One region of the Streptomyces sp. NPDC091282 genome, then DNA from elsewhere that is predicted to be linked to it. Evidence: riboswitches for the same ligand, from Rfam matches in the RefSeq annotation. Region 1 holds a riboswitch; each other region holds the start of a gene.

What was found. A riboswitch is a leader RNA that binds a small molecule or an ion and turns the genes downstream of it on or off. The one in region 1 is predicted to bind cyclic di-AMP.
Region 2: it holds a riboswitch for cyclic di-AMP, as region 1 does, so the genes downstream of both, ACIQOE_RS15475 (NlpC/P60 family protein) here and ACIQOE_RS23320 (M23 family metallopeptidase) in region 1, are expected to answer to the same signal.
Region 3: it holds a riboswitch for cyclic di-AMP, as region 1 does, so the genes downstream of both, ACIQOE_RS13190 (M23 family metallopeptidase) here and ACIQOE_RS23320 (M23 family metallopeptidase) in region 1, are expected to answer to the same signal.
Region 4: it holds a riboswitch for cyclic di-AMP, as region 1 does, so the genes downstream of both, ACIQOE_RS09915 (peptidoglycan DD-metalloendopeptidase family protein) here and ACIQOE_RS23320 (M23 family metallopeptidase) in region 1, are expected to answer to the same signal.

What each region holds. Positions count from the first base shown of each region.
Region 1 is NZ_JBIVUX010000005.1:18,760-24,215, forward strand. Features, by position in the region: gene trmB (tRNA (guanosine(46)-N7)-methyltransferase TrmB) at 1-105, shown strand, start outside; gene ACIQOE_RS23310 (PrsW family intramembrane metalloprotease) at 116-1,480, shown strand; gene ACIQOE_RS23315 (aldo/keto reductase) at 1,494-2,465, opposite strand; gene ACIQOE_RS23320 (M23 family metallopeptidase) at 2,621-3,655, opposite strand; cyclic di-AMP (ydaO/yuaA leader) riboswitch at 3,663-3,823, opposite strand; gene ACIQOE_RS23325 (PP2C family protein-serine/threonine phosphatase) at 4,082-5,176, opposite strand; tRNA gene ACIQOE_RS23330 (tRNA-Met) at 5,378-5,451, opposite strand.
Region 2 is NZ_JBIVUX010000003.1:355,783-361,238, forward strand. Features, by position in the region: gene ACIQOE_RS15465 (NlpC/P60 family protein) at 1-623, opposite strand, end outside; gene ACIQOE_RS15470 (hypothetical protein) at 1,112-1,465, shown strand; gene ACIQOE_RS15475 (NlpC/P60 family protein) at 1,565-2,707, opposite strand; cyclic di-AMP (ydaO/yuaA leader) riboswitch at 2,716-2,886, opposite strand; gene pcrA (DNA helicase PcrA) at 3,209-5,456, shown strand, end outside.
Region 3 is NZ_JBIVUX010000002.1:1,397,726-1,403,181, forward strand. Features, by position in the region: gene ACIQOE_RS13175 (GNAT family N-acetyltransferase) at 1-1,087, opposite strand, end outside; gene ACIQOE_RS13180 (HPr family phosphocarrier protein) at 1,264-1,545, shown strand; gene ACIQOE_RS13185 (GntR family transcriptional regulator) at 1,907-2,602, opposite strand; gene ACIQOE_RS13190 (M23 family metallopeptidase) at 2,790-3,545, opposite strand; cyclic di-AMP (ydaO/yuaA leader) riboswitch at 3,558-3,721, opposite strand; gene ACIQOE_RS13195 (M16 family metallopeptidase) at 3,910-5,298, opposite strand; gene ACIQOE_RS13200 (pitrilysin family protein) at 5,295-5,456, opposite strand, start outside.
Region 4 is NZ_JBIVUX010000002.1:617,510-622,965, reverse strand. Features, by position in the region: gene ACIQOE_RS09925 (tyrosine-protein phosphatase) at 1-550, opposite strand, end outside; gene ACIQOE_RS09920 (alpha-galactosidase) at 725-2,815, shown strand; cyclic di-AMP (ydaO/yuaA leader) riboswitch at 3,124-3,284, shown strand; gene ACIQOE_RS09915 (peptidoglycan DD-metalloendopeptidase family protein) at 3,289-4,218, shown strand; gene ACIQOE_RS09910 (SGNH/GDSL hydrolase family protein) at 4,458-5,243, shown strand; gene ACIQOE_RS09905 (TetR/AcrR family transcriptional regulator) at 5,288-5,456, opposite strand, start outside.

The DNA.
Region 1 (5,456 bases):
GGGCAGGGGCTGGACAAGGGTCACGTGGTGAACGATCTGCTCTTCCGTCGCGTACAGCATCCGGTGCAGCAGGGCGAACCGCACCGACAGGAGTCACCTCGTTAGGGTCGATGCCGTGGCCACCTCCCCGCCGCCGTACCCGCCGTATCCGTCGTACCCGCCGCACCCCGCCGGTGCCGGGCTGCGGCATCCCCGCTGGTGGCAGCGGCGCTGGGTGCGCTACGGCGCGCTGGGCGGCCTGCTCGCGGTCTCCGGGCTGGTCATCCTGGCGCTGGTGCGTGAGCAGACCGGCACGGAGGGGTTCCTGGTCGGGCTCGGCCTGGCGGTGCTGCCGGTGCCGCTGCTGATGGGCGCGTTCCGCTGGCTGGACCGGGTCCAGCCGGGACCCTGGCGGAACCTGCTGTTCGCGTTCGCCTGGGGAGCGTGCGCGGCCGCGCTGATAGCGATCGTCGCCAACAGTTTCGCGACGCGCTGGATAGCGACGGCGACCACGGATCCGAGCAGCGCGGACACGCTCGGGGCGACCGTGATAGCGCCGATCGTCGAGGAGTCCGCCAAGGCCGCGGCCGTGCTGATGGTCTTCCTGTTCCGCAGACGCGACTTCACCGGGCTCGTCGACGGCGTGGTGATAGCCGGGATCACCGCCACCGGGTTCGCGTTCACCGAGAACATCCTCTATCTCGGTACGGCGTTCGGCACCGACCGGCTCTCCGGCGATTCCGGTATCGCCTCGGTCACCGCCGCGACGTTCTTCGTCCGCATCGTCATGTCCCCGTTCGCGCATCCCCTGTTCACCGTCCTCACCGGCATCGGCTTCGGCGTCGCCGCGCTCTGCGGGGAACGCCAGCGGGCGCGGCGGGCGCTCGCCCCGGTGGCCGGGCTGCTGCTCGCGATGGGCATGCACGCGCTGTGGAACGGCTCGTCGTCGTTCGGGCAGTACGGGTTCTTCGCCGTGTACGGCATGTTCATGGTGCCGGTGTTCGGGCTGCTGACCTGGCTGGCGGTCTGGACCCGGCAGCGGGAGCTGCGGACCGTCCGGGAGGAACTGCCCGCGTACGTGTACGCCGGCTGGATGGGACCGGCCGAGCCGTTCGTGCTGGGCTCGATGCGGGCGCGGCAGATGGCCCGGGAGTACGCCGCCTACCACTTCGGCAAGCCGGCCGGCCGTGCGGTGGCCGCCTACGAGGCGGACGCGACGACGCTCGCCCTGCTCCGCCGCCGGGGACGGCGGGGCCGGGCGGACGCCGACTTCACGGTGCGGGAGCGGCAGCTGCTCACGGCGCTGTGGGACCGGCGCGAGCTGGTCCGTCCGGCCCTGGACTACGCGGCCCGCGCCGCGGCCCCGAACGGCCGGCCGGGGTACGGGGCCTACCCGCCCCCGGCCGGTGGCGCACCCGGCTGGTACGGGGCCCCGGCGCCGTACGCGCCCCACAACCCGTACGGCGGCTCGTACGCGCCGAACAACCCGTACAGCGGCTAGGGCCTCACGAACCTCACGCGGAGGCGGCCGTGAGCCGGTTGAGTTCCTGCTCGGTCAGCTCCAGGCCGGCGACGGCCAGCAGGGCCGGCAGCTGCTCCAGCGAGCGGGCCGAGGCGATCGGGGCGGTGACGGTGGGCTGGGCCGCGAGCCAGGCCAGGGCGACCGTGGGGACCGCGGCGGAGTGGGCCTCGGCGATCTCGTCGAGGGCGGCCAGGACCTTCGGGCCCCGCTCGGTCTCCAGGTACTGGGCGGCGCGGCCCGCGCGGGCGCTGTCCACCGCCGCGCCGGGGCGGTACTTGCCGGTGAGGAAGCCCGCGGCGAGCGCGAAGTACGGGACCGCGGCCAGGCCCGTGCGGGAGGCCAGCTCCTGCAGGGCGCCCTCGTAGGTGTCGCGGGAGACCAGGTTGTAGTGGGGCTGGAGGGCGACGTACCGGGCCAGGCCCTCGCGGTCGGAGAAGTCCAGCGACTCCTGGAGCCGCTCCGCGGTGATGTTGGAGGCGGCGATGTGCCGGACCTTGCCGGCCCGCACCAGCTCGTCCAGGGCGCCGATGATCTCCTCGACCGGGATCTCGGGCTGGTCGAAGTGCGTGTAGTACAGGTCGATGTAGTCGGTGCCCAGGCGGCGCAGGGACGCGTCCGCGGCGGCCTTGATGTTCGCGCCGGACAGGCCGGGGTACTCGGGGTGCTGGCTGACCTTCGTCGCGATGACGACGTCGGCGCGGTTGCCGCGTTCCTTGACCCACTTGCCGATGACGGTCTCGGACTCACCGCCCTGGTGGCCCTCGATCCAGGCCGTGTACGCGTCGGCGGTGTCCACGAAGTTGCCGCCCGCGTCGGTGTACGCGTCGAGGACGGCGAAGGAGGCGGTCTCGTCGGCGGTCCAGCCGAAGACGTTGCCGCCCAGGCAGAGCGGGAACACCTCCAGATCGGAGGCGCCGAGCTTGCGGAGGGAGCCGGATGCGGGAGAAGCGGAAGAAGGGGTCATGTCCCAGTTCAACACCGGCCGCCTGCGGACCGATGCCGCCGCAACGCGAAGTTCTCGTAAAAGCGGAAGGCCCCGGCCCGGCCCGGGACACACCGGACCGGCAGCCCTGACGTCGGGGGGGTGTCGTCAGGGCCGCCGGGGATCAGTGGGGTCGGTCAGGGGTTGAGGCCCTTGCCGCGCAGCCAGGTCATCGGGTCGATGCCGGTGGCCTGGCCGCCGGGGTGGACCTCCAGGTGGAGGTGCGGGCCGGTGACGTTGCCGGTGGCGCCGACCCGGCCGATGACGTCGCCGGTGGCGACCTTCTGGCCGACCTTGACGCCGATCGAGGACTGGTGGCAGAACCACAGCTCGGTGCCGTCGTCGAGGGTGAGGATCGTGCGGTAGCCGTAGGAACCGGCCCAGCCGGCCTCCGTGACGGTGCCGCTGTGCACGGCCTTGATCAGGGTGCCGGTGGGAGCGGCGAAGTCGAGGCCGGTGTGGTACCCGGAGGCCCACATGGAGCCGGCCTGCCCGAAGGTGCCGGTGATCGTGTACGAGACGACCGGCAGCGTGTACTGCTTGGCCAGCGCGGCGAGCCGCTTCTGCTCGGCCTGCGCCTTCTCGGCGGCCTGCGCCTTCTCCTTGGCGTCCGCGGCCTGGGTGGCCGCGGCCTTCTCCGCCTTGGCCTCGGCGTCGGAGACCGCCTTGTCGGCGGCGGCCACGGCCTTGGCGGTGGCCCGGACGTCGATCTGGGTCTGCTGCTGCTCGGCCTGGGCGATGATCCGGCTGCGCAGTGCCTCACCGGCGTCGGAGGAGGAGTCCGCGTCGGTGGCGGTCGCCGTGGTGACGCTGCTGAGCGCGGTCTGGGTGGCCTGGTGGCCGGCGCCGTCGCCGAGCAGGGAGTCGACGGAGGACGGCAGGTCGGGCAGCGAGATGGAGACCGGCGGCTTGCCGGTGTTGGCGCTGGCCATGCCGCCCGCGCCGACGGCGGCGATGACACCGACGCCGAGGACCGTGGAGCTGCGGGCGAGTCCGCCGCCGCGCTGCTTGGAGACGCGGTGCCGGCCGCGTACCGGGGCGAGGGACTCCTCGGTGGGGTTCCACTCCTCCCAGGGGCCCTCGTCGGTGCGCAGGCCGCCGTAGCCGTAGGCCTCGGGCTGACGCTGGCTGGGCACGAACGGGGCTGTCGGAGCAGGCCGGTTGGACGCCACGCGGGCGCACTCCTTTCCTTCCGCTGCCTACCGGGTTAGCTGACGGGTTCGGAGCAGGAAGGTCTCCTACGCGCGTATACCGGCCGTTTCGTACCCGGCGACATACGTGCGATTCACCCCAAGTAGGTGGTTCCCCGGTTCCCTTGCGGGATTCGGCGCGTGCGCACGGAGCCGTCGCGGGTGACGGCTGGGACGACCGCGCTGCGTTATCGAACGTTAATAGACGCGGCTGGCAGATTCCAAGCCGTTCTCCTTGATCATTAAGCTTTCAAAGCAAGGACTTACCTGCCACGAACGGTCAAAAACGGTCGAGTTGGCCGTGCGTTCTGCGCGGCACAGGAGTCACGCGCGTTTTGATGGTGACTCAGATGTTATGCGGAGGGCTTCCGTCCGCACACCGAGGGTGACATCCCCCTGGACGGGCGCTCAGGTGCGCCGCACCACCAGCAGCGCCATGTCGTCCGCCATCCGGCCGCCGGTGTGCCGGCGCACCTCGGCCGCGAGACGGGCCAGCAGCGCCCCCGGGGCGGTGCCGGCCCGGCCGGCCAGCCGCCGCTCCGGGTCGAAGAACCGGCCGTGCGCGTCCCGGGCCTCGGAGAGGCCGTCGGTGTGCAGCAGCAACGCGGCCCCGCCCGGGAACGGCCGCTCGGCGGCCCGGTCCGGCCAGGCGCCCAGCTCGCCCATCCCCAGCGGCAGCGCGGCCTCGGACACCTCGACCGGGCGCACCGTGCCGTCGGCGTGCAGCAGCAGCGGCGGCGGATGGCCCCGGTTGACGACCCGGACCGTGCCCTCGCCGTGCGGGAGTTCGGCGAGCACGGCGGTGGTGAACCCCTCGAACGTGTCGACGCCGCCGCGCCGGACGCCCTCGCGGGCCAGCGCCCGTTCCAGCCTCCCCGCCACCGCCTCCAGCGAGGCCTCCTGCTCGGCGGCCTCCCGGAACGCGCCGAGCACCACCGCGACGGCGGCGACCGCGCCCATCCCCTTGCCGCGGACGTCGCCGACGACCAGCCGCACCCCGTACGGGGTGTCCTGGACGGCGTACAGGTCACCGCCGACGAGAGTGCCCTCCTGGGCCGCCTCGTAGCGGGCGGCGATCTCGAAGCCGCCGATCCGTTCGGCGGGCTCGGGCAGCACCGCGCGCTGGGCGGCCTCGGCGACCTCGCGGGCGGAGGCCAGCCGCTGGTCGCCGCGGCGCACGACCCGGTTGATGCCGGCGGCGAGGGCGGAGACGGTGGCCACGGTGGTCAGCTCGGTGACGGCGTCCGCGTCGGGCACGTAGCCGAAGCGCGCGTGCACGGCGTAGACGGCGAGGAAGGAGGCCAGGCCGGTCAGGACCGTGGTGCGCAGGGAGGAGAGGGGAGCGGCGACCAGCGGGGCGGCCGTGAAGAACGGCACGGCCGTGAAGGCGACCGGGGTGAGGGCGTCGTAGAAGACACCGCCGACGATCAGCAGGGCGGGCAGCAGGCGGGCCAGGGTGCGGACGGTCACGGACCCGTCCTCCGGCGCCTCTCCGAAGCCCACGGTACGACTCTCCTCTGTTCCGGGATCCCCCTGCGTGTCCGTCCAGATTTGCGGCTGCGAGCGGAGGGCGGCGAGCGGTGTGGGCCGGGCGGATGAGCGCGGGCGGATGTGACGACGGACACGTGCCGGTGGACGCCGGTCCGGGCCGGACACGACTCAGGGCCGGAATCCCTGTTCGGAATTCCGGCCCTGGGCCTTCAGTAGCGGGGACAGGATTTGAACCTGCGACCTCTGGGTTATGAGCCCAGCGAGCTACCGAGCTGCTCCACCCCGCGTCGGT
Region 2 (5,456 bases), on a different contig from region 1:
ACCACCGCCTGCTGCTGCGGCGAGAGCCGGTCCAGCAGCCGCCGGGCCTCGGCGAGTTTGCCGGTGATGGTGGTCCTCTGCCGTTCCAGCTCGGCCTGCCGGGAGCGCAGCGAGGCCAGCTCCACGTGTGCCGCGCCGCGCAGTTGCTCGATCTCCCGCAGCTGCCGGCGCACCCGTGTGACCGCGCCGGCCTGAGCGGCGCCGGCCCGTTCGGCGAACGCGGCGTTGTCCAGGTACCGGTCGGGATCGCTGGAGAGCGCCAGCTGCCACGCCGGGTCGATACCGCCGTCGCGGTACTGCGCGGCCGCGGCCAGACCGAGCGCGTCCCGCGCGGAGTTGAGATTCTCCTGCTTGCGGGCGGTCTGGTCCTGGAGCGCCTTGATCCGCCGCTGGGCCGTGTCGGCCTTCTCCTTCGCCCCGTCGTACTTCTCGGTGGCCGTCTCGGCCTGCTGGTACAGCTGGTCCACCTTGGCCTTCACCTGCGCCGGTGTCAGTTGCGGCTCGGCGTTGCCGGTCCCTTCGAAGCCCGTCGCGGTGGCCGCGCCCGCCAGGGCGAGGGTGACGGCCGTGCGGGCCGTGTTGCCGCCGAGCGAGCGCTGTCGGGGCTTGCGGTGCGCTGCCACCTGGACTGCTCACGTCCTTTCGTAGGCCGCCGGACCGTCCGTACACAGGCCGGGGGAGCGTGTGTGCGACCGCGGTGTACGCGTCCGGCGGCGGCCCGCACAGGGGAACGGGCCGCCGCCGGACTTTCTCGGCGGTGGTGTCCGACTGCCGCCCCTGGCCCGGGCGGCGGTGGGGAGTCGGTCACCTGGGGGAGGACGCTAGGACGGAGTGTGTCGGGTCGGTAACGTGATGCACGGAATTGGTGTGACCGGATCGTTACCTGACGGTATGTGACCGGAATTCCGGTCCGGAGCCGTCGGCTTCACGGGGCGGGATGACCGAAGCGCCGGTTCCGGGGCGGCCGGGGTGCGCGGGCTGCTATGGCGCATATATGCGATGCCGGGTGCCGGAGCGGATGTCGCGGAAAGCCGGTGTCCGGACAGGAGAAGGCGCCCGGACAGGGGCCGGTGAGCGGTGCTCCGGGGGCGGCTGGTTAGGCTCCGGAGCCATGGGCGTACTCATCCATCTCTTCGTCGGCCTGCACATCATCGGCATCGCCGCGCTCCTCGGCGGCTTCCTCACCCAGATGAAGGCGATGGGCCAGGGCACGGCCCGGTTCGTCCCCGGAATGCTGCACGGCGCGTTCACCATGCTCGCCACGGGCGTGATCCTGGTCGGTCTCAACGAGGCCGACGACCACCACGTCAACACCGTCAAGATCGGTGTGAAGCTCGCGCTGCTGATCGTGATCCTCGGGCTCGTCTACGTGAAGCGGGACGAGGAGAAGGTGGAGAAGGGCGCGTTCGGCGCGGTCGGCCTGCTGACCATGGCGAACATCTTCATCGCCGTGCTGTGGACGTGATCCGGGGGACGTCCGGGGAAGCCGGCCCGGGCGCGGCCCCGGCCGCCGTGCGAACGGGGCACGCGCGCGTGCGGTGCGAAAGGCGCGGGTCCGCCCGGTTCAGGCCGGGCGTACCACGCTGTGGATGATCGACTCGCCGCCGTAGTAGATCGACTCCTCCCGGACGTAGGCGCCGGGCTTCGGGGCGTGGATCATCATGCCGTCGCCGATGTAGATGCCGACGTGGGTGACGTCGTCGTAGAAGAAGACCAGGTCGCCGGGGCGGGCGTCGGCGAGGGAGACGGTGGTGCCGGCGTTCACCTGGTCGTACGTGGTGCGCGGCAGCGAGACGCCCGCGGCCTTCCAGGCGGCCTGGGACAGGCCGGAGCAGTCGTAGGAGCCGGGGCCGGTGGCGCCCCAGACGTACGGCTTGCCGATCTGCGCGCGGGCGAAGGCGATCGCCTTGGCGGCCTTCGTCCCGTAGGCGGAGCCGGAGGACGAGGAGGAGCCGCCCGAGGACGGCGCGGACGACGGCGGGGCGTCCTTCCGCTCGGCCGCCGCCTGCTGCTTCGCCAGCTCCGCCGCCTTGGCCGCCGCCGCTGCCCGCTGCTTCTTCTCGATCTCCGCCAGCCGCGCCTTCTCCTGGGCGTTCAGCTGTGACAGCAGCTCCCGCGCGGACGCCAGCTTCGCCTGGACGGTGCTCTTGGCGGTCTTCAGGTCGTCCTGGGTCTCGGTGAGGGTCTCCAGGCTCTTGGCGGCCTCCTGCCGCTTCGCCATGGTCGCGGACTGCTGGGTGGCGTAGTCGTCGACCGCGCCCTTCTGGCGCGAGGTCAGCCGGTTCATCAGCTGCGTCTGGTCGAAGTAGTCCTGCGGGGTGTCCGCGAGCAGGAAGGTCGACGTGTCGGGCGCGCTGGCCCCCGTCCGGTACTGGGCCGCGGCGAACGAACCCAGCTCCTCACGCGCCTTGTTCAGCCGGTCCGTGCGCTGGGCGACGTCGTCGAGCAGGGTGTCGACCTGCTTGCGCTGCTTGCCCGTCCTCTCCTTGGCCGCGTTGTACTTCTCGGTCGCCGACTCCGCCTGCCGGTAGAGGGCGTCGACCTTCTTCTCGACCTCCTCCAGGCTGGGCTTGCCGTCCTCGGAGGGCGCGGCGTTGGCCGTCTGGGAGAGCAGGGCCACGGAGGTGAGGGCGGCGGTGGCCAGGGCGGGGGTGCGTATGCCTGCTACGCGCGTTGCGGACGGACGCGACTTGCGGTGCGACGCCAACGGGGGCGACTCCTTCCGTGCTCCGCCTACCGGGTTAGCTGTCGGGTTCGGGCGGATGACTCGGAAGGGTTGCCCTACGGTCCGCTCCCCGGAGGGAAGTCGGGACCGATTCACCCCGGGTTCGGTGGGTCCCCGGCTCCGGATGCGCGGCGGCACCCTGGACTCGGCGGAGGCCGTGCGGCCCGGCGACGTTCGCCGGTGGGGGTCGTACGGCCTGCCCGCACGCTAGCCAACTCGTGTGCTCTGTGTGAAGGTTGATGTGCGATATGCCCGATACATTTTCGTGACCTTGGCCTCGGTGGCTCAAGAGATCGGTGCATTCGTCCGGATATGGCGCGACGTGTCCGCAGGAGTCGACCGGCCCGTCCCGCCGCCCGGCGGGCGCGCCTCCGCTCACGGTGCGTCATCGCTGATCGTGAGCGGCCGGTTCTGGTGGGTGACGGGGGCGAGTTTGCGGGGTGGGGACCGGTTGTCAGTGGGGCGCCCTAGACTCGGAGAGCGATGAGCAGCCTCTTTGACGACAGCTTCCTGGCGAGCCTCCAGCCCCCGCGCGGCCACGAGGAGGAACCCCCGCCGCCCGAGGACGAGCACGTACCGGAGCCGATTCCGGACGATCTGTTCGGCGGGCGGTTCGACGCGCCCCCGGACCGGGACGCCTACTACCGCGACGGCGCCGCCCGCCCCGCCCAGGACCCGGCCACCCTCCTGGAGGGGCTGAACGAGAACCAGCGGGCCGCCGTCGTGCACGCCGGCACCCCGCTGCTCATCGTGGCCGGTGCCGGTTCCGGCAAGACGCGCGTGCTCACCCACCGCATCGCGCACCTGCTGGGCGCCCGGCAGGTGCACCCCGGCCAGATCCTCGCGATCACCTTCACCAACAAGGCCGCGGGCGAGATGAAGGAGCGCGTCGAGCACCTCGTCGGCCCGCGCGCGAACGCGATGTGGGTCATGACCTTCCACAGCGCGTGCGTGCGGATCCTGCGCAGGGAGAGCAAGAAGCTCGGCTTCACCTCCTCCTTCTCGATCTACGACGCTGCCGACTCCAAGCGCCTGATGGCCCTGGTCTGCCGCGACCTGGACCTCGACCCCAAGCGCTTCCCGCCCAAGTCCTTCAGCGCCAAGATCAGCAACCTCAAGAACGAGCTGATCGACGAGGAGGACTTCGCCGCGCAGGCCACCGACGGCTTCGAGAAGACCCTCGCCCAGGCCTACGCGCTCTACCAGTCGCGGCTGCGCGAGGCGAACGCCCTCGACTTCGACGACCTGATCATGACGACGGTCAACCTGCTGCGGGCCTTCCCGGACGTCGCCGAGCACTACCGCCGCCGCTTCCGGCACGTCCTGGTCGACGAGTACCAGGACACCAACCACGCCCAGTACGCGCTCGTGCGCGAGCTGGTCGGCACCGGCGGCCACGCCGAGGACGTACCACCCGCCGAGCACGACCTGCCGCCCGCCGAGCTGTGCGTCGTCGGCGACGCCGACCAGTCGATCTACGCCTTCCGGGGCGCGACGATCCGCAACATCCTCCAGTTCGAGGAGGACTACCCGAACGCGACGACGATCCTCCTGGAGCAGAACTACCGCTCCACCCAGACGATCCTCTCCGCCGCCAACGCGGTCATCGAGCGCAACGAGTCCCGCCGCCCGAAGAATCTGTGGACCAACGCGGGCGCGGGCGCGCAGATCACCGGTTACGTCGCCGACACCGAGCACGACGAGGCCCAGTTCGTCGCCGAGGAGATAGACCGTCTGACCGACGCGGGCGAGGCGAAGGCCGGCGACGTCGCCGTCTTCTACCGCACCAACGCCCAGTCCCGTGTCTTCGAGGAGATCTTCATCCGGGTCGGCCTGCCCTACAAGGTCGTCGGCGGCGTCCGCTTCTACGAGCGCAAGGAGGTCCGGGACGTCCTGGCCTACCTGCGGGTGCTGGCCAACCCGGAGGACTCCGTCCCGCTGCGCCGGATCCTCAACGTGCCCAAGCGCGGTATCGGCGACCGCGCGGAGGCGATGATCGACGCCCTCGCCCAGCGCGAGAAGATCAGCTTCCCGCAGGCGCTCAAGCGCGTCGACGAGGCGTACGGCATGGCCGCGCGCTCCACCAACGCGGTCAAGCGGTTCAACACGCTGATGGAGGACCTCCGTACGGTCGTGGAGTCCGGCGCCGGACCGGCCACGGTCCTGGAGGCGATCCTGGAGCGCACCGGCTACCTCGCCGAGCTGCAGGCCTCCACCGACCCGCAGGACGAGACCCGGATCGAGAACCTCCAGGAACTCGCCTCCGTGGCACTGGAGTTCGAGCAGGAGTCCGGGGCGGACGAGGCCTCCGTCGGACTGTCGGACTTCCTGGAGCGGGTGGCGTTGGTCGCCGACTCCGACCAGATCCCCGACGAGGACGAGGACGGCTCGGGCGTCATCACGCTGATGACCCTGCACACCGCCAAGGGCCTCGAATTCCCGGTGGTCTTCCTGACCGGCATGGAGGACGGCGTCTTCCCGCACATGCGCGCCCTCGGCCAGACCAAGGAGCTGGAGGAGGAGCGGCGCCTCGCGTACGTCGGCATCACGCGCGCGCGGGAGCGGCTGTACCTCACGCGGTCGACGATGCGCAGCGCCTGGGGGCAGCCGTCGTACAACCCGCCCTCGCGCTTCCTGGAGGAGATCCCGGCCGGGTATCTGGAGTGGAAGCGGACCGGTGCGACGGCGCCGGTCTCCTCCGGGCCCGTGTCCGGCGTGGCGTCCTCGCTCT
Region 3 (5,456 bases), on a different contig from region 1:
GGGGCATCTCGGGGGCGAGCGAGGCGTTCAGCCGAACGCCGGCGGCGGTGTTGATGACGCCGAAGGCGTTCGGGCCGATGATCCGCATGCCGTACGTGCGCGCGTGCCGGACGAGTTCGCGCTGGCGTTCTCGGCCGTCCGGGCCGCTCTCCGCGTAGCCGGCGGCCAGCACGACGAGACCCTGGACGCCGTGTTCGCCGCAGTCGGTGACGACGCCCGGGACCTGCTCGGCGGGGACGGCGACCACGGCGAGGTCGACCGGCCCGTCGATGTCGCGCACGGAGCGGTGCGCGGGCACGCCGTCGACCTCCTTGAGGTCGTCGGGGTAGGCCTGGTTCACGGCGTACAGGCGACCGGTGAAGCCGGCGTCGCGGAGGTTGCCGAGGACGCTGCGGCCGACGCCGCCGGGCGCCCGGCCGACCCCGATCACGGCCACGGAACCGGGGGTCAGGAGCCGTCGGACCGAGCGGGCCTCCGCGCGCTGCTCCCGCGCGCGCTGGACGGCGACCGAGCGGTCCGTGGGCTCCAGGTCGAACTCCAGCCGGACCACGCCGTCCTCGAAGCTGCGCTGCTGGGTGTAGCCGGCGTCCGTGAACACCTTGATCATCTTGTTGTTGGCGGGCAGCACCTCGGCGGCGAACCGGCGGATGCCGCGCTCGCGCGCGACGGCGGCGATGTGCTCCAGGAGGGCGGAGGCGACGCCCCGGCCCTGGTGGGCGTCCTGGACGAGGAAGGCGACCTCGGCCTCGTCGGCGGGCGCGGAGGCGGGCAGGCCGCCGGGGCCGATGCGGTCGTAGCGTACGGTGGCGACGAACTCGCCGCCGATGGTGGCCGCGAGTCCCACCCTGTCCACGAAGTCGTGGTGCGTGAAGCGGTGGACGTCCTTGGCGGAGAGCCGGGGGTAGGGCGCGAAGAAGCGGTAGTACTTCGACTCGTCCGAGACCTGCTCGTAGAAGCTGACCAGGCGGTCGGCGTCGTCGACCGTGATGGGCCTGACGCGCGCGGTACCCCCGTCGCGCAGCACGATGTCCGCCTCCCAGTGGGAGGGGTACACGTGCCGGTCCTGTCGGTCCGCCGGGGTCTGCATGGGCCCCAGAGTACGGCTCGCGTCCGACACGGGCGCGAGGCAGTCTGTGGGGGACGGGAGCCGGTCCGAGGCCGCGGTCCGGCTTCACGCCCGTGCGGGCTTCCGCCCGCTCCGGGCATGCTTCACGATATGGGAAACTGGTCTAGACAACCCTGAACACCGAAGGGCAGCATCACATGGCTGAGCGCCGCGTCAACGTCGGCTGGGCCGAGGGCCTCCACGCCCGCCCCGCTTCCATCTTCGTCCGAGCCGCCACGGCCACAGGCGTCCCGGTGACGATCGCCAAGGCCGGGGGCGACCCCGTCAACGCGGCCTCCATGCTGGCTGTGCTGGGCCTGGGCGCCCAGGGCGGCGAGGAGATCGTCCTCGCCTCCGACGCCGAGGGCGCGGACGCCGCCCTCGAACGCCTGGCCAAGCTGGTCGGCGAGGGTCTCGAGGAGCTCCCCGAGACCGTCTGAGCGCCACGGCGCCCGCACCACCGAGGCCGCGTCACCCCTGCGGGGGCGGCGCGGCCTCGCCGTTGCCGCAGCACTGTCCGTGGGCGGCCTCGCCGTGCCCGGCACGCCTTCCGCCGGCACGGCCTCGCCGTACCCGGCAGGCGCGCTTTTCACCGGGGGCGCCGGATTTCCCGCTCGGAGATCAGGTTCCGCGCCGGGCGCACGGAATTACAGGCAGGGCGCACTTCATTACGCGCCTGGGCACATCAAAGGCGCGCCCACGAAATTCCGGACGCGCACGAAATAAGGACGGCAGAGCCCGGCAGCGGGCGCCGGAAATACTGCTCCACCGAATAACATCTCTTTGTATACGGTGCCCGTGTTAATGCCGCGGGCCCGACATGTTTACGGGATGTTGCGAAGTCCTCACACCACCGGCCCGGTCCAGGCCGCCGGGAAAGCGCAGCCGGTGGGAGACGCCGGACCGCTCGGTGTGCAGCGCGGTGATCGCCCGCGCGCGCTCGCCGTCGCCGCGGGTCACCGCGTCCACGATGGCGCCGTGCTCGGCCCAGGACTCGACGGGATCGGGCGCGGCGTCGACCACGTACATCCAGGCGATCTTGTGCCGCAGCTGGGTGAGCGCCGAGGTCAGGGCCTGGCTGCCGGTGGCCTGGGCGAGCGTCTCGTGGAACCAGCCGCCCAGGGACCGCAGGTCCTCGCTGCCGCCCCGGCGGGCCCGCTCCTGACCCAGCCTGACCAGGCCGCGCAGGACCTTGAGGTGGGCCTCGGTACGGCGCTGGGCGGCCCGCAGGGCGCCGAGCGGCTCCAGGAGCAGACGCATCTCCAGCAGGTCGGCGGCCTCCTGCTCGCTCGGTTCCGCCACGCACGCGCCCGCGTGCCGGCGCGTCACCACGAACCCCTCGGCCTCCAAGGTGCGCAGGGCCTCGCGGACGGGGACGCGCGAGACGCCGTAGCGACGGGCCAGGAGTTCCTCGGTGAGCCGGCTGCCGCGCTCGTGGACGCCCGCGACGATGTCGTCCCGGATCGCCGTGCATACCGAGTGCGCCGGAATACGCATGTCCGACCTCCGCCTTAATCCCCGTGAAACGCCGTCGAGTGGCGCCCGTTCCGTGACTCTATTGCAATGAGCGGGAATTTCCGACGGCGGCCCTGAATCCATGCATATTTTTTGGACACCGGACCCACGAAAACGACGAAAGCCCCGGCTCGGCGGCCGGGGCTTCGGAGACTGTCGTCGGAACGCGTCAGACGTTCACACCGTGCTTGCGGAGGTAGGCGACCGGGTCGATGTCCGAGCCGTACTCCGGGGTCGTCCGGGCCTCGAAGTGGAGGTGGGGTCCGGTCACGTTGCCGGTCGCGCCGGAGAGGGCGATCCGCTCGCCGGGGGTGACCTTCTGGCCCACCGAGACGCCGATCGACGACAGGTGACCGTACTGGGTGTACATGCCGTCGGCCATCTTGATGACGATCTGGTTGCCGTACGAGCCGCCCCAGCCGGTGGAGACCACCGTGCCGGTGCCGACCGCGTGCACCTCCGTGCCGGAGGCGGCGTGGAAGTCGATGCCGGTGTGGGCGCCGGAGGACCACAGCGAGCCGCCGGTCTTGTAGCCGGTGGAGACGTACGAGTCGGATATCGGCACGACGAAGGCGTTGAGACGCTTGCGCTCGGCCTCCCGTGCCGCGCGCGCCTTCGCCTCGCGCTCCTTCTCGGCCTTCGCCGCGGCCTTCTTGCGCGCGGCCTCCTCGGCCGCCTTGCGCTCGGCGGCGGCCGTCTGCGCGGCGGCCTGGGCGTCGATCCGGTCGGCGACCGAGTCGCTGACCGTGATCACCGGAGTGAGGCCGGTCTGCTCGACGGAGTTCTCCGCGGCGAGCGCCGGGGCCGCCGAGACGGTGCCGATGACACCTGTGGTGGTGAGGGCCGCGATGCCGGCGGCCTGCGCGGTGGTGCGCTTCACCCGGCCGGGACGACGGTGCTTCCCGGAGGCGCACATGAACGCCATGTAGAGGCTGGTCCTTTCCTTCCCTCTCGCCTACCGGGTTAGCTGACGGGTTCGGAGCAGGAAGGTCTCCTACGGGCCCCCTCGCGGCTCGCGCGGGCGCCCGATTCACCCCAGGGACTGCATGGGTCCCCGGCTCCCCTGGCTCGCGCCGTACGGGGACTCGGCGATGACTGTCCGGTGCCGCGGGCGCGGCGCAGTTCGGCGGACAGCCCGGAAGAACCTACGAGGGCGTTCTCGCAATCCTCAAACGGATCAGGGTTTTTGTCGCGTATCCCACAGGGCAGACAGGCAACCTCCGCATCAATACGGACATTTCAGAGCCCTGGTGACCGGTGGGTCACCAGGGCTCCGGACGCGCGTGCCGTCACTCGGCGGCGACGACCGTCACTTCGCCGATGCCGAGGGCCTCGACGGGCTCCTTGATCTGGGCCGCGTCGCCGACCAGGACGGTCACCAGGTGGTCGCCGGGGAAGGCGTTCACGACGGCCGCGGTGGCCTCCACGGTGCCGGTGGCGGCCAGTTGCCGGTAGAGCGTGGCCTGGAAGTCGTCGGGCAGGTGCTGCTCGACCTGGTCGGCCAGGGTGCCGGCGACGGCCGCGGCCGTCTCGTACTTGAGCGGCGCCACGCCGACCAGGTTCTGCACGGCGACGTCCCGCTCGGCGTCCGTGAGGCCCCCGGAGGCGAGGGTGCGCAGCACCGTCCACAGGTCCTGGAGCGCCGGACCGGTGTTCGGGGTGTCCACGGAGCCGCTGATGGCGAGCATCGAGGCACCGCTGCCGTCGGGAGCCGACCGCAGCACCTGGCCGAAGGCGCGGACGCCGTAGGTGTAGCCCTTCTCCTCGCGCAGGACGCGGTCCAGGCGGGAGGTGAGGGTGCCGCCGAGGCAGTAGGTGCCGAGCACCTGGGCGGGCCAGACGCGGTCGTGCCGGTCGGCGCCGACGCGGCCGATGAGCAGCTGCGTCTGGACGGCGCCGGGACGGTCCACGATGACGACGCGGCCGGTGTCGTCGGCGGTGACCGCGGGCACCGGGCGGGGCTCGGCGGCGGTGCCGCGCCAGGCGCCCAGGGTCTCGCCGAGCAGGTCGTCCAGGTCGATGCCGGTCAGGTCGCCGACGACGACCGCGGTGGCCGTGGCGGGCCGTACGTGCCGGTCGTAGAAGCCGCGCACGGCGGCCGCGTCGATCTTCTCGACGGTGTCCTCGGTGCCCTGGCGCGGCCGGGACATCCGCGCGGTCGCCGGGAACAGCTCCTTGTAGAGCTGCTTGGCGGCCCGGCGGCTGGGGTTGGCCAGCTCGTGCGGGATCTCGTCGAGGCGGTTGCGGACCAGCCGCTCGACCTCGCTGTCGGCGAAGGCGGGTGCCCTCAGCGCGTCGGAGAGCAGCCCGAGCCCCTTGCCCAGGCGGGAGGCGGGTACCTCCAGGCTGAGCCGGACACCGGGGTGGTCGGCGTGCGCGTCCAGGGTGGCGCCGGCCCGCTCCAGTTCGGCGGCGTACTCCTCGGCGGAGTGCTTGTCGGTGCCCTCGGAGAAGGCGCGCGCCATGATCGTGGCGACGCCGTCCAGGCCGGTCGGCTCGGCGTCCAGGGGGGCGTCCAGGAGCACCTCCACGGCGACGACCTGCTGGCCGGGGCGGTGGCAGCGCAGCACGGTCAGCCCGTTGTCCAGGGTGGAGCGCTCGGGGGCGGGGAAGGCCCACGGCCGCGCCTCGCCCGGCTGGGGCTGCGGATGGAAGTCCATGGTGGCGAGCTCGGTCACTTGGCCGTCTCCTCGTTGTTGTCGCCGGCTTCGACCGTGGCCTCGGCCTCGGGGTCCTCGGGAACGTCGGCGTCCTCGACGGTCTCCGGGGACTTGGGCTCGTAGACGAGCACCGCGCGGTTGTCGGGGCGCAGGCGCGCCGCGGCGACCTCCCGGAC
Region 4 (5,456 bases), on a different contig from region 1:
CGAGGATCGCGTCCCGCTCCACGCCGAGCGCGAGGAGGGTCACGGCTATCGAGACGCCGGCCCGGTCCTTGCCGGCCGCGCAGTGCATCAGCGCCGGGACGCTGTCCTCGGCGAGGTCGTGCAGCACGCGGGAGTGCTCCTCGGTGCGGTCCCTGACGATCGTGCGGTACGAGGTGACCATCCGGTGCGCGGCCTTGCCGTCTCCGAGGAGTCCGCGCAGCTGCTCGGTGTCGCCCTCGCGGACCATCGTCCAGAACTCGGCGCCGTGCGCCGGGTCGGTCAGCGGCAGGTTCAGATTCCGGACGCCGGGCAGCTCGACGTCCGGGCCCTCCAGCTTCTGGTCGGCCGCGTTGCGGAAGTCGAAGATCGTGTGCAGGCCGAGGGAGGCCAGGAACTGCGCGTCCTGCTCCGTCGCGTGCGCCAGGTGCCCGCTGCGGAAGAGCACGCCGTGCCGGACCCGGCGCCCGTCCACGGTCGGCAGGCCGCCCACGTCGCGGAAGTTGCGTACCCCGGCCAGCTCGGGCTCGGTCGACGGGACCTGCTGCGTCACGGGGGCTCCTCCCGGCCGGTCCCGTCGGCGCTGCTCGCCGACGGGCACTGGATCGACCATACGACATCGGTTTCCGCGGGCAATGAGTTGTCCACAGCCGTTGCCTCCGGGGCCCCGCGCCCTTGATGATGTTGGTGCTTGAGCGGATCTGTTGGCACCTGTGTGAGGTTTCTCGTGGTGGACATCGCGGACAACGGTCGTACCTGGCTCCTGTCGGGCCCGGGCAGCAGCTACGCGCTGCACCTCACGGAGGACGACGAGCTGCTCCACCTGCACTGGGGCCCGAGGATCGGGCTCGCCGACGCCGAGCAGCTCAGCACCCGGGCGCTGCCCGGCTACTGGCCCTTCGAGTCCCCGCTGGACGGCCGCGAGGAGTACCCCGTCGAGGGCGGCCCGCGGTTCGTCCGCCCCGCGCTGTCCGTGCGCACCGAGGAGCGCCGCGGCACCGAGTGGACCTTCGAGTCGTACGAGACGGACGAGGGCACCGGCGCGGACGGTGACGGACTGCGGCTGCGGTTCAAGGACGCGGGGATCCTCCTCACCCTGCACTACCGGATGCGCGGCGACGTCGTCGAACGCTGGGTCACCGTCGACAACCGGGCTCACGCGCCCCTGGAGCTGCTGCGGGCCGACCCGGCCGCCTGGACGCTCCCGGACCGCGAGGGCTGGCGCCTGTCCCAGCTGCACGGCCGGTGGGCCGCCGAGTCCCGCCTCACCCGCGCCCCGCTCACCTACGGCGAGAAGGTGATCGGCAGCCGCCGCGGCCACACCGGCCACCAGCACCTGCCCTGGGTCGCCCTCGACACCGACGCCACCGAGGAGCGCGGCGAGGTCTGGGGCTGCGCGCTGGGCTGGTCCGGCTCCTGGCGGATCGCCGTCGCCCAACTGCCCGACGCGCGCGTGCAGATCACCGGCGGCGCCGGCTACGACGACTCGGGCCTGCTCATGCTGGCCGAGGGCGAGTCGTACACCAGCCCGGTCTTCGCGGGCCTGTGGAGCGAGGGCGGTTTCGGCGGCGCGAGCCGTGCCTGGCACGCCTACCAGCGCGCGTACGTCATCCCGGACGCCGAGCGGGACCGGCCGGTGCTGTTCAACTCCTGGGAGGCCACCACCTTCGACATCTCCGAGGAGCAGCAGGCCGTCCTCGCCCGGCGGGCCGCCGCGATCGGCGTCGAGCTGTTCGTGGTCGACGACGGCTGGTTCGGCGCCCGGACCAGCGACCGCGCGGGCCTCGGTGACTGGACGCCCAACCCGGACCGCTTCCCCGAGGGCCTGAAGCCCCTCGCGGACCACGTGCACGCCCTCGGCATGCAGTTCGGCATCTGGGTCGAGCCCGAGATGGTCAACGCGGACAGCGACCTGTACCGCGCGCACCCCGACTGGGTGCAGTTCCAGCAGGGACGCAGGCGCACGGAACTGCGCAATCAGCTCGTCCTCAACCTCGCCCGCGAGGACGTCCGGGAGTACCTGTGGGAGCAGCTGGACACCCTGCTGTCCAGCGCTCCGATCGACTACGTGAAGTGGGACTTCAACCGCTGCTTCACGGACGCGGGCTGGCCCGGCGAGCCGTACCCGCAGCGGCTGTGGGTCGACCACGTCCGCGGGCTGTACGCCCTGATCGACCGGATCCGGGCGGCCCACCCGGACGTGGCCATCGAGTCCTGCTCGGGCGGCGGCGGCCGGATCGACCTCGGCATCATGAGCCGCACCGACGAGGTGTGGACCTCCGACAACACCGACCCGCTGGACCGGCTCGCCATCCAGCACGGCTTCAGCCAGATCCATCCGGCCCGGGTGATGTCGGCCTGGGTGACCGACAGCCCGAACCACCAGCTCAACGGCCGGGTCAGCAGCCTGCGCTTCCGCTTCGTCAGCTCCATGGCGGGCGCCCTCGGCATCGGCGGCGACCTCTCGCGGTGGACCGAGGACGAGCTGGCGGAGGCCGCCCGCTGGGTGGAGCTCTACAAGGACATCCGGCCCCTGGTGCAGCGCGGCGACCAGTTCCGGCTGCGGCCGCCGGCCGGCGGGCTCAGCGCGGTGCAGTACACCCTGGGCGACGAGACCGTGGTGCTCGCCTGGCTCCAGGCCCAGAGCTACGGCGAGCCGATGCCGGCCCTGCGGCTCCAGGGGCTCGACCCGGCGGCCTCGTACGAGGACCGGGAGACGGGCGAAATACTCCGCGGCGCCGTGCTGTTGCACCACGGGTTGCGCACGGAACTGCGCGGCGACCTGGATGCGACGGTTGTCAGGTTGCGCCGGATCTGAGTCTTATGTCCGAAGTGGCGCCTTCGTTCGTACTAGTTATGGAATAGACGGACGTGGCGGGACGTGCGTGAGGAGCGTCATATTCGTGACCGTCCGTCGTGCGTCATGCTCACGTAATTCCGGTGGCTTTCCCGGGGATTGAGGGTGCGCGAAAGCCGGGAATTCACGGAGAGTGACCGGGAATTCCCATAACGGATCAAGTGAAACCAGGACGGACGGAACCGGGCTCTTGTTCACGTCCCTCCTGCTCGCTTACGTTCACCACGCATCCGGACGGAACGCCGAATCCTGCCGCCGACCGGAGTCCCCACACACACTCACCCGTGCCCGGCAGGAGCGGGGGACCCACCAGGTATGACCGCCTGTTCCGGTTCCCGGGACGGCTAGGGGTGTAGCCACGTCTTCCCGCGTGGCCGGGCAGCTCCAGCCCGAACCCGACAGCTCACCTCGCAGGCGCCGGAGAGGAATGCGTCATGCCCGCGAAGGGTAAGCACCGCCGTCCCAAGTCCCCGCGCCTCACGCGCTCGATGGCCGTCGCCGGAACCGGCGGCGCCGCGCTGGCCCTGCCGCTCATGGGTGCCACCGGCGCCCACGCGGCCACCACGCAGACCGTTTCCGAAAAGGCCGCGCAGTCGATTCCGACCGTCGCGAAGACGGCCGCGCGGAAATCCGCCGCCCAGAATTCCGGCACCGGGAATTCCACGCACCGCGTCTACACCGTGGTCTCCGGCGACTGCCTCGCGAAGATCGCCGACGAGCACGACGTGGCCGGCGGCTGGCAGCGGCTCTACGCCGACAACCGGCAGGCGGTCGGCGCCAACCCCTCGCTGATCCACCCCGGTCTCGAACTCACGCTCGGCGGCCGCCACGCCGCGCCCGACCGCCCGAGCCGGGACTCCCGGCCGGACGCTCCGGCGCCCACCCGGTCCGACACCCCCGCCGCACCGTCCTCGGACCCGGGCTCCTCCTCGGACAACTCCGCGACGGCCGTCTCCGGCTTCACCCTCCCGGTGACCGGCGGCACCCTCGGCACCCGCTACCACGTCGCCGGCAGCATGTGGTCCAGCGGCTACCACACCGGGGTCGACTTCGTCGTCCCGACCGGCACCCCGGTCAAGGCCGTCGGCGAGGGCACGGTGGTCACGGCCGGCTGGGGCGGCGCCTACGGCAACCAGGTCGTCATCCGGCTCGCCGACGGCCACTACGCGCAGTACGGCCACCTCTCCGCGCTCTCCGTCTCGGTCGGCCAGACCGTGACCGAGGGTCAGCAGATAGGCCTCTCCGGCGCCACCGGCAACGTCACAGGCCCGCACCTCCACTTCGAGATCCGGACCACCCCCGACTACGGTTCCGACCTCGACCCGGTCGCCTACCTCCGCTCGAAGGGCGTCACCGTCGGCTGACCCGTCGACACCTGCGAGGCGCCACGCACTCCGAAGGCCGGACCCCTGATCCCCGGGTCCGGCCTTCGGGCGATCGACGCTTCAACGCCCCTGCTCAGAGGCTTATTCCTGGCTTGGTCGACTATTTACAAGTGTCTTATCTCACCGGTCGTCAACCCTTTATTACGGTCGCGTAGGTCACAGTCCGAGGTGAATCATGACCCGACGTGGCAGACGATTCGAAGAGTGACAAGGCATCAGTGATCGGGTCGTACGTGGCGGTGGGGGACAGCTTCACCGAAGGCGTCGGCGACCCCGGCCCCGACGGGGCGTTCGTCGGCTGGGCGGACCGGTTCGCGGTCCTGCTGTCGGACCGGCGGCCCGAGGGCGATTTCGACTACACCAACCTCGCGGTGCGCGGGAGGCTGCTCGACCAGATCGTGGCGGAGCAGTTGCCCAGGGCCGTGGAACTCGCCCCGGACCTGGTTTCCTTCAGCGCGGGCGGCAACGACATCATCCGCCCCGGCACCGACCCCGACGAGGTGGCCGAGCGGTTCGAGCGGGCCGTGGCCCGGCTCACCGAGGCCGTCGGGACGGTCCTGGTGACCACCGGCTTCGACACCCGCGGGGTGCCGGTCCTCAAGCATCTGCGCGGCAAGATCGCCACCTACAACGGCCATGTCCGCGCCGTCGCCGACCGGTACGGCTGCCCGGTGCTCGACCTGTGGTCCCTGAAGACCGTGCAGGACCGGCGGGCCTGGGACGGCGACCGGCTGCACCTGTCTCCCGAGGGGCACACGCGAGTGGCGCTGCGGGCCGGCCAGGTGCTCGGCCTCGACGTGCCGGCCGACCCGGACCAGCCGTGGCCGCCGCTGCCGCCCCGCGGCACCCTGGAGATCCGCCGCGACGACGTGCACTGGGCCCGTGAGTACCTGGTGCCGTGGATCGGCCGGCGGCTGCGCGGCGAGTCCTCGGGCGACCACGTGACCGCCAAGGGGGCGCTGTCCCCGGACGACATCAGGATGCGGATCGCTTCCGTGGCCTGAGGTCACGGAAGCGGATGAGGGGCGGCCCGCGCGCGGGCCGCCCCTCATCCGTCCTGGTCCAGCCCGACCTCGCGCGCCAGCGCCTCGTCGACCCACTCCTGCGCCCGCGCGCGCGACAGGGCGCCCGGGTAGGAGGTGAGCTGCACCGCGAGCCCGTCGAGCAGGGCGGTCAGCCGCAGTGCCGCGGCCGCGGGGTCGGGGCACCGGAACTCG